DNA from 3 places in the Caulobacter segnis ATCC 21756 genome. Region 3 is predicted to be linked to each of the others. Evidence: riboswitches for the same ligand, from Rfam matches in the RefSeq annotation. Region 3 holds a riboswitch; each other region holds the start of a gene.
The links. Region 3 has a riboswitch for cobalamin ahead of cobO (cob(I)yrinic acid a,c-diamide adenosyltransferase). Riboswitches for the same ligand answer to the same signal wherever they lie in the genome.

Region 1 (3,264 bases), 480 kb from region 3:
CGGCGGTCAGGGTCAGGCCCGGAACCACCTCAGCCTGCAGCTGGCCATAGAGGCTGTCGACGCCGACCTTGCCGGTGGCGAAGGCCGGGTTCGGGTTGCTGACGGACGGCGAGCGCGTGCGCATCCGCGCCTTTTCCGTTTCGGCGCCGAAGGTGGCCGACACGGTCTCGGTGACCGCGAAGACGCCCTGGTATTCCCAGCGCTTGTTCTTGCCGGCCGCGTCGAAGGTCAGCGGCACGGCGGGGCGGGCCGGGTTGATGTTCTCGCGGTCGGTGTCGGTGTAGGCGTAGCCGATCCGGTTGTTCCAGCGGCCGTCCAGCAGGCCGAAATTCAGGCCGGTGTAGATCACCAGCTCTTCGGTGCGACCGAACTCGGGGCTGTCGACGTTGAAGCCGTCGAAGTCGTTCTTGCCCTTCGAATAGACCGAGCGGACCTCGGCCGAGACGTTCTGCGCCAGGGCGATGCGCAGGCGGCCGGAAAGGCCGCGGTTCTGGTAGCCGTCCTTCTCCTTACCCGGCTTGTAGGCCGAGAAGCCGTCGGTGGTGTAGTAGCCGCCAGCCACGCGCCAGACGATCTTGTCGCCGGCGCCGCCAACGCCGGCCCGCAGGTATCCGGTCTTGCGCGCGCCGGCCTCGGCGTCGATCGAGCTCGAGAACGGAGTCGTCGGCTCGGCGGTCACGATGTTGACGACGCCGCCGATGGCTTGGCTGCCCCACAGGGTCGACTGGGCGCCGCGCAGGATCTCGATGCGCGAGATGTCGCCGACCAGCAGGTTGCCGCTGTTAAAGCCGCCTTGGGTCGAGGATGGGTCGTTCAGCTTGACGCCGTCGATCAGGACGACGGTGTGCTGGGTCTCGGCGCCGCGGATGTTGAGGCCCGTGGTCGTGCCCGGACCGCCGTTGCGGGTGAAGCTGACGCCCGGCGTCTGGGCCAGCAGCTCGACGACCGAGATCGCCTGGCTGGCCTCGATCGCCGGCTGGGTCAGGACGGTCACCGACGCGCCGACCTTCTCGATCGGCTGGGCGGTGCGGGTGGCGGTGACGACGAGTTCGGCGACGCCGTTGGCGCCGGTCGCGCCGGCGACGTCGGCCTCGGGGGCCTTCTGGTCGTCGGCGAAAGCCGCGCCCGCGATCAGGCTGGTGGCGAGGGCGGTGGAGCTCAGAAACGCTCGGATCATGGTTCTTCTTCCCCTACTGAACGACCCGCGCGCCGAACCGGCCGCGAACGGCGACAAGCCATACGCAAGCTCGGACCGTCGCGCGGTCCTTTGACTGTCGTTTCTCGGGAAATCCCGTTCGATCGGCGCACCCCGGCCGAGCGATGAACGACCGCGCCGGGCAGGTCTCCTGGCTCGCGGGTCAATGCTCTTGGCGCCGCCTTCCCAGAGCCCGAGGGCCCCAGTGGCGTATGGCGCTAGAACTCGCCGCTAACAGTTGCGGGGGCAGCCGAGGCCTTGAACCTCGTTCCCTTTTAATCCTCTTTCGAGGAGCCTGACGCGTCGCAAGGCCTATATGCTGCGCCGCACACCGTCAATGTGGAGCTTTCATGACCGTGACCCTGGTGCTGGGCGGCGCGCGCTCGGGAAAGAGCGGCTTCGCCCAGAAAGCCGCTGAAACCGCGGCGGGAGCTGGGCGGCCGGTCCTGATCGCGACGGGCCAGGCGTTCGATGACGAGATGGCCGAGCGCATCGCCCGCCACCGGGCCGATCGCGGCGAATCATGGATCACGGTCGAAGCGCCGCTCGAACTCGCGTCCGCCATCGCCGCCCTGCCCGCCGACGCGGTCGCCGTCGTCGACTGCCTGACCCTTTGGCTCTCGAACCAGATGCTGGCCGACCAAGACGTCGAGGCGGCGTGCGCCGCGCTGGTCGCGACCGTCGCCGCCTGCCCTGCTCGCCTTTGGCTGGTCAGCAACGAGGTGGGTCTGGGCATCGTGCCCGAGACGCCGCTGGGCCGCCGCTTCCGCGACGAGGCCGGACGGCTGAACCAGCGGCTCGCGGCGACCGTGGACGAGGTCTATTTCGTCGCGGCGGGGCTGCCACTGAGGATGAAACCCCAGGGCTGAACGCTCGTCGAGGGATGGGCGTAGAGACCCCTCTCTCTTCGAGAGAGGGAGGGGCCCGCGCCGTCAGGCGTGGGAGGGTGAGTGGTTACGAAATTGGCCGAGAAATTTCTTACTCTTCAGTAGCTTGCTCGTCACTGCCTTGTCCGGAAAGGGTGAAACCTCCCCCCCCCCTGTTCTCGCATGGCCCCCCCCTCTCTCGAAGAGAGAGGGTTTTCATGGGCGTTCGACGAGCGTTGGCGCCGTCTTATCCTCCCCTCCAAAACCTGCCGTATTCTCTACCCACCTCGTCGCGAGGAAAGGGCGCATGGCCAGCGACCATTTGCGGCGACGGGGGGCGATCGAGCGGGGACAGGTTCGAGGGGGATACTCGGACGGTCCGGGGACCTGACGCTGGTCAGGCCCGCCCGCCGTCGGCGTGGTTGGAGGTAAAAGGGCGTGTTTGGCTGAAAGCCCGTCCTCTCCGACCGCTGGGGCTCTCGGAAACGGGAGGCCCAGGTCCCGGTAAGGCCCGAACAGGGCCACCTGACGGGACGCTGGCGGATAACGGTCGCGCGGAGCGTCGGGCTTCGTCGAAACGGTATCTACAAACTCACACTCCGGACGGATGTCCGGCGCTCCGCGTCCCTTTCCATCCCTTCAGCGGGACACCGCGTGAAGCGCGGCGCCGCGAGTCGATGGTAGAACGGGCTGGCGCTTGGCGAACAATGCTCGCACACTTGTTTGAAATGGCCGTCTCGGGCCGAGTGCGAAGCGCGATCGAAGCGTGGGGAGGAGTAACGGGATGACGGAGCGTAAATCGTCATGGGCGCTGGCCAGGTTCGCCTCGCCGGCGGTTCCGATCGCCGCGATGGGCCTGCCGCTGGTCGTCTACCTGCCCGAATACTACGTCACGTCGTTGGGCCTGTCCCTGACCACGGTGGGCGCGGCCTTCCTGATCGTGAAGCTGGTCGACATGCTTCTGGATCCGGTTCTGGGCGGACTGATGGACAACACGCGGTCGCGTTTCGGCCGCTTCCGTCCCTGGCTCGCCGCCGGCTCGCCGGTGATCGCCATAGGCTCCTACGCCCTGTTCATGGCCCAGCCCGGCGTCGGCGCGCTGTATCTGTGGTTCTGGCTGTCCGTCGTCTATGTCGGCTATTCGATGGTGGTGCTGTCGCAGACCGCCTGGGGCGCGGTCCTGTCCAGCGACTACCAGCAGCG
Region 2 (3,264 bases), 260 kb from region 3:
GGGTCGCGACGCCCCAGTCGTTGACCTCGTCGAAGAAGACGTTGAACGCGGGCTCGTCGAACTGGATGATGTCGACGCCGGCGGCCTCCAGCTCCCTGGCTTCCTGGTTAAGGATCTTGGCGAACTCCCAGGCCAGCTTCTCGCGGCTCCTGTAGTGGTCGTCATAGAGGGTGTCGATCATCGTCATCGGACCGGGCAGGGCCCATTTGATCGGCTGGGTGGTCTGCCGACGGAGGAACTTCGCGTCCTCGACGAAGACCGACTTCGGGCGGCTGACAGCGCCGACGACCGTCGGCACGCTCGCATCATAGCGGTCGCGAATTCTGACGGTCTTGCGCGCCTCGAAGTCGACGCCGGCGAGATGCTCGATGAACGTCGTGACGAAATGCTGGCGCGTCTGCTCGCCGTCGCTGACGATGTCGACGCCGGCCCGCCGCTGATCGTCCAGGGACAGACGCAAAGCGTCCTGTTTGCCCTCGATCAGTTCCTCATTTTGCAGTTTCCAGGGCGACCAGAGCGTCTCGGGCTGGGCTAGCCAGGCGGGTTTGGGCAGGCTGCCGGCGGTCGACGTGGGCAACAGGGTTTTCATGATAGATGACTCTGTACGTTTTGGCTGATCAGGCGGCGAAATCGGCGGAGAACTGTTCGAGGACGGCCCGATACCGCTTGATGAAACGTTCCTCGGCGAACTTGCCCTGCTCAAGGGCCAGTCGGCTCCGTTCTTCCCGATCGTAGACAATCCGAGTCAGCGAATAGTCCTGACACTTCAGGCTCGGCTGATACTGTTCGGTCGCCGGGGAGTTGGCGTTATAGATCTCGGGGCGATAGATCTTCTGGAACGTCTCCATCGTGCTGATCGTGCTGAACAGCTCAAGATCTGTGTAGTCGCCGGTCAGGTCGCCGATATGGTAGAAGGCCAGAGGAGCCATGCTGTTTCTGGGCATGAAGTAGCGAACCTTCATTCCCATTTTCGCGAAATACTGATCGGTCGAAGAGCGCTCGTCGTTCTCATATTCAATCCCCAGCACGGGGTGCTCAGCGCCGGTCCGATAGTAGGTCTTGCTACTCGACACGCTCAGGCAGATGACGGGCGGCTTGCTGAAATTATCCCGATAGGCGTCTGAACTCAGGAAGCGCTTGAACAGGTTTCCATGCAGGTCGCCGAAGCCCTCCGGAGCGCCGGAATTCGGGTGGCGCTTCATGTGCTCCGGGAGAAGCACGCTGAAGTCATAATCGCGGACGTACGAAGAGAAGTTATTCCCCACGATGCCGTCGATGCGCTCGCCGGTCTGTTTGTCGAGAATGGTCGTCTGAAGGATTTCGATCAGCGGGAAGGCGTCGCCGCCCGCTTCGGGAGAAGCATTCATCTCGACGGAGATGATCTTGAGTTCGACCGCGTAACGATCCCCCTTGGGATTGTCCCGATGCGCCAGGGAATTGAAACGATTGTCGATCATCCTGAGGGTATTGCGCAGGTTTTCCTGCCGGTTCTCCCCTCTGGCCAAGTTGGCGAAGTTGGTCGTGATCCGCGTGTTCTCGGCGGGACGATAGTCCTCATCGAGCGCAGTGCTCTTGATGGTGAATGCAAATTCGCTCTTGAGCATGGTCTCCGCCGTTGATGCTGTGGCGAGACAGCGGGCAGGGACGCGCGACCGCCCGCGCGGAGTGGTCCGGTCGCGGCGCTCATGCGACCTGACCGGACACCCCGCCGGAGGACGTTATCTGTCGGGGCAGGTCTCCTGGCTCACGGGTCACGGCTTCCGGTCCGGCCTTCCCAACGCCCGAGGACGTCAGTGACACGAGATGGACCTTCGGCTCGCCGCTTACAGTTGCGGGGGCAGCGCCGGCGTCGCACCGGCTTCCCTCTTAGCTCCACGCCCTCCGAAGAGGATGGGGAGAACCACGACAACCCTATCAAACGACCATCCACTAACGGTGTCAATGGGACATAAGGATATCTTTATGTGTTTAAGCGCCGCGTGCGGAGCCGTGTTTTCGGAGCTGTCTTAGAAACTGCTCCTGACGCTGCGCCGCCGGTTACGACTGCGGGTGCGCGAACGCTCAACAGACGGGCGTAGACCGTGTCGAGTGAAAAACGACGAGCGCGGCCGAACATCTAGACAGCCAAATGTGGATGATTGATCATCCAACTTGGCAAATCTGTTTTCGGTCGTCCTCCATGGATCCCCTCAGCGACATTATTACCCTGCTTCGCCCGAGCTCGATCGTCTCCAAGCCGATCACTGGGCGGGGGCGCTGGGGCGTGCGTTACGCGGCCCATGATATGCCCGGCTATACGATCATTCTGAAGGGGCGCTGCTGGATCGCTTTCGAGGGCCAAGCACCGATGGCTCTGGAGGAAGGCGACTTCCTTCTGCTCCCGTCGACCCCGGCGTTCGTCCTGGGCAGCCATCCCGACGTCGACGGCCCGTCGCGCGATCCAAGCGATGCGCCGGTGCGGCACGGCGACCAAGAGGGCGAAGCGCAGTTCGAGTCACTGGGCGGCGCCTTCCGGATCGAGCGGGCGAACGCCCCACTACTGCTCGCCCTAATGCCCCGCATGATCCACATTCCCGCGTCCGAGGGGCGGACGGCCAGGCTTGGGACCCTCATTGGGCTGATTGTGCAGGAATGCGCCCGCGAGGATCCGGGCAAGGACATGATCCTGCAGCGGCTGCTGGAGGTCCTGTTGGTCGAGGCGCTGCGCTGGCGCCCCGTGGCCGGAGATGACGCGCGGACCGGCTTGCTTCGTGGCATGCGCGATCCGGCCTTGGCGCGAGTCCTGAGCGCCATGCACTCGGACGTGCGGGCGCACTGGACGGTCGCGGGGTTGGCCAAGGTGGCCGGCCTTTCGCGATCGGCTTTCGCCGCGCGGTTCGGCGAAGCGCTGGGCTGTGGCCCGATTGAATATCTGGCGCGGTGGCGCATGGCTCTGGCCAAGGACGCCCTGATCGGCGGGGCCAAGACCCTGGACCGGATCGCGGACGAGATCGGCTACGAATCCGCCAGCGCCTTCAGCACCGCTTTCCGCAAACGGTTGGGCTGCTCCCCCGGACGGTTTGCTCGCGCGGGCGACGCTGTCGCCGGCCGCTTCGATCCGGCGCAGCGCGAGCGCGCCGTCGGAGCCTTGGCGCACTATATTGGATGATTGGAAATGAAATTTGGACATTTGATTATCGATAGTCCTCCGCCGTGACCGTATTGAGGGATCACTGAAACTCTTGGAGATCCCCTATGCCGACCGTCCTGATCACCGGCGCATCC
Region 3 (3,264 bases):
GAGCGCCATGGCGCCCATCGTCGTGCCGATGCTGATGCTGCTGGGGATCTCGCCGGAGATGACGACCGCCGCCTACCGGATGGGCGACTCGATCTTCAACATCGTCACGCCCCTGGCCTCGAACTTCCCGCTGGTGCTGATCATCAGCCAGAAGTGGCGGCCGCGCTTCGGCGTGGGCTCGATGGTCGCCCTGATGCTGCCCTATACGATCGGCTTCGCGATCGCGGGCATGAGCCTGGTGCTGGCCTGGGTTGGCCTCGGGCTGCCCGTCGGCCCCGGCGCGCCGGGCGTCTACGCCCCGCCGGTCGCCGCGTCCGCGCCCTGAACGCCGTTCAGCATCGGTTCACACGGCAAAGCTTCAGATGCCTCCCAAGGGCGGAGCCCGGGGAGGTCGAAATGCGTGTTCATGTCGTGCGGTCCGTTGTCGTCGGAGCCTTGGCCGTCGGGGCCGCTTTGACGGTCGCCGCCTGCGCCACGCTTAGCGAAAAGGACTGCCTTCAGGGCGACTGGCGAGCGATCGGCTATATCGACGGCGCCGACGGCCGACCGATGAGCCGGATCGAGGATCACGCCAAGGCCTGCCAGAAGTCCGGCGTCACCCCCGACATGAGCCTCTATGCGCAAGGCCGCGACCAGGGCCTGACGCGCTACTGCACCGAGGCGAACGGCTTCCGCGTCGGGCGTGAAGGCCATGCCTACGTCGGCGTCTGCCCGCCGCCGGTCGAGCCGGAATTCCTGGGCGGCTACGCGGACGGCGAACGGATCCACGCCGCCGAGAGCCGGCTTTCCAGCGCGCGCTCCGACCTCAGCAGCGCGGACGCGCGGGCGGACAAGCGCGCCCGTCAGGCCGACGGGGTCGAGGACGAGCTGCGCAATCCCAAGCTCACGGACGAGCAGACTCGCGAATTGCGCGACCGCCTTCAGCGCCTGCGCCGCGAGCGCCGCGAGGCGATCGAGGACGGCCGCCGCGCCGAGTTCGCGATCCGCGACGCCGAGCGCGAGGTCGACGACCTGAAGGCCCGCTACGCCCCGCGCTACGGCTGGTGGTGAGGCCTAGTCCGCCACCAGCTTGCCCGCCGGCGGCACGCGGACGATGAAGTGCCCCTTCACGCCCTCGGGCCATTGGCGGTAGGGCACCACGCCCTCGTCGCTGTCCGCGTAGGCGACCGCGTAGTCGAGGATCGCCCGCGCGGCCTCGGCCGTCGGCTCGAAACGGCCCAGGACGTAGCCGATCTTGCCCGGCGCGCGCAGATGCACCGAGCAATGCTGGCCGCAGTTGAACAGGCACGGCATGGTTTGGATCGCCACGCCGGACCCCGCAGCCGCTTCGCGCAAGGCCATCGCCAGCAGCGCGCCGCCACGGACGCCCTCCGGGCTCTCCCGGTCCTCGGCCGAGAACCGGCAGGTGTCGCAGACCACCACGGCCGGACCATCGTCGGTTTCGCGCAGGACGCTCAAAACTCGATCCCCGTCTGGGCCTTCACGCCGGCGCGGAACGGGTGCTTGACCTGGGCCATCTCGGTGACGAGGTCGGCGGCCTCGATCAGCGCGTCGGGCGCGTTGCGGCCGGTGATGACCACGTGCTTGCCCTCGGGCCGCGCGGCCACGACCTCTAGCACCTCGGCCAGCGGCAGGTAGTCGTAGCGCAGGATGATGTTGAGCTCGTCGGCCACGACCATGTCCCAGTCGTCGGGATCGAGGATGCGAGCCTTGATCACCTCCCAGGCCTGCCGGGCCACGGCGATGTCGCGGGCGCGATCCTGGGTGTCCCAGGTGAAGCCCTCGCCCATCGGCCGGAACTCGACCTGATCCGGGAAGGCGTCGAACACGACCTTCTCGCCGGTGGTCATCGCGCCCTTGATGAACTGGATGATACTGACCCGGTGGCCGTGGCCGATCGCGCGGATGGCCATGCCCAGCGCCGCCGTCGTCTTGCCCTTGCCCGCCCCGGTGTGGACGATCAGCAGGCCCTTCTCGATGTTCTTCTCGGCCATCATCTTGGCGCGAGCAGCTTGGATGGCCTTCATCCTGGCGTTATGGCGCGCGTTCTTTTCAGCCTCTTGGGCCGCCTCGTCATGCGGTGCTTCGTTCATCGTCCGTCCCTCGCCGGACACCCCGCCGGCCGCGTTGATGTGACGAAGGCCGGTCTCCTGGCTTACGCCCTCCCGTCGCGGCGCCTTCCCAGGAGTTTCAAGTCCCAGTGGCGTGAGGCCGCGACGATCGACGGACGATCACAGTTGCGGGGGCAGCCGCGGATTGGTCACCGCGTTCCCGGAGGCCTTGCGAGCCTCCATGCCTTCGAGGTCCGGCGTAGGCGTCGTCGCCGCGAGGGTCAAGGCGGTTGGTCCTGGCCGCCCCAATGGTCAAGCTTCGTCCGCACACGGACGCTGTCGCAAAACTGTCGCCTAACTGTGACAAAAGCCCGAGCATCAGTCCGGCATGGTCTCCCCGTTCCCCCCGGACGACACAGGATTTGACGACATGAACAAGCTCCTTGGCGCGGTCGCGACCATCGCCCTGCTCGCCGTCGCCGACCAAGCCCACGCGGCGCGCGACTACGTCTGGGCCGCCGGCTCCTCGACGGTGTTCCCGTTCTCCACGCGCGTGGCCGAGAACTACTCGAAGAAGACCGGCAAGAAGTCGCCCAAGATCGAGAGCCTCGGCACCGGCGGCGGCATCAAGATGTTCTGCGGCGGCACGGGCGAGAAGTTCCCCGACATCGCCAACGCCTCGCGCCCGATGAAGAAGTCCGAGTTCCAGGCCTGCCAGAAGGCCGGCGTGAAGGACATCGTCGAGATCAAGATCGGCTTCGACGGCATCGTCGTGGCGACCGACAAGCAAGGTCCGGACTTCAACTTCAAGCTCGAGCAGCTGTATCTGGGCCTGGCCGACCAGACCCTGCGCGGCGGCCAGCTGGTCAAGCAACCCTATAAGAACTGGAACGAAGTCGGCCCGAACCTGCCCAAGGCGCGCATCCTGGCCTACGGCCCGCCGCCGACCTCGGGCACCCGCGACGCCTGGATCGAACTGGGCATCGAGGGCGGCGCCGCCAAGCTGCCGACCCTGGCCAAGATGAAGGCCGCCGACGAGAAGAAGTTCAAGGCCACCGTTTCGCCGATGCGCACCGACGGCGGCTGGGTTGACGCGGGCGAGAACGACAACGCCATCGTCGGCACGATCGAGAAGACCCCGAACGCCCTGGGCGTGTTCGGCTACTCGTTCCTGGAAGAGAACGCCTCGCGCATCAAGGGCGCTTCGATCAAC

Region 1: it holds a riboswitch for cobalamin, as region 3 does, so the genes downstream of both, CSEG_RS10010 (TonB-dependent receptor plug domain-containing protein) here and cobO (cob(I)yrinic acid a,c-diamide adenosyltransferase) in region 3, are expected to answer to the same signal.
Region 2: it holds a riboswitch for cobalamin, as region 3 does, so the genes downstream of both, CSEG_RS09105 (DUF1852 domain-containing protein) here and cobO (cob(I)yrinic acid a,c-diamide adenosyltransferase) in region 3, are expected to answer to the same signal.

What each region holds. Positions count from the first base shown of each region.
Region 1 is NC_014100.1:2,166,181-2,169,444, reverse strand. It holds gene CSEG_RS10010 (TonB-dependent receptor plug domain-containing protein) at 1-1,177, opposite strand, end outside; cobalamin riboswitch at 1,320-1,509, opposite strand; gene cobU (bifunctional adenosylcobinamide kinase/adenosylcobinamide-phosphate guanylyltransferase) at 1,546-2,064, shown strand; partial or broken gene CSEG_RS22535 (hypothetical protein) at 2,335-2,483, shown strand; partial or broken gene CSEG_RS23290 (hypothetical protein) at 2,519-2,598, shown strand; gene CSEG_RS10000 (MFS transporter) at 2,846-3,264, shown strand, end outside.
Region 2 is NC_014100.1:1,948,804-1,952,067, forward strand. It holds gene CSEG_RS09100 (methionine synthase) at 1-589, opposite strand, end outside; gene CSEG_RS09105 (DUF1852 domain-containing protein) at 618-1,604, opposite strand; cobalamin riboswitch at 1,713-1,920, opposite strand; gene CSEG_RS09110 (AraC family transcriptional regulator) at 2,180-3,148, shown strand; gene CSEG_RS09115 (SDR family oxidoreductase) at 3,235-3,264, shown strand, end outside.
Region 3 is NC_014100.1:1,690,189-1,693,452, reverse strand. It holds gene CSEG_RS07970 (AbgT family transporter) at 1-325, shown strand, start outside; gene CSEG_RS07965 (DUF2799 domain-containing protein) at 397-1,050, shown strand; gene CSEG_RS07960 (DUF1636 domain-containing protein) at 1,054-1,458, opposite strand; gene cobO (cob(I)yrinic acid a,c-diamide adenosyltransferase) at 1,455-2,093, opposite strand; cobalamin riboswitch at 2,124-2,307, opposite strand; gene CSEG_RS07950 (substrate-binding domain-containing protein) at 2,482-3,264, shown strand, end outside.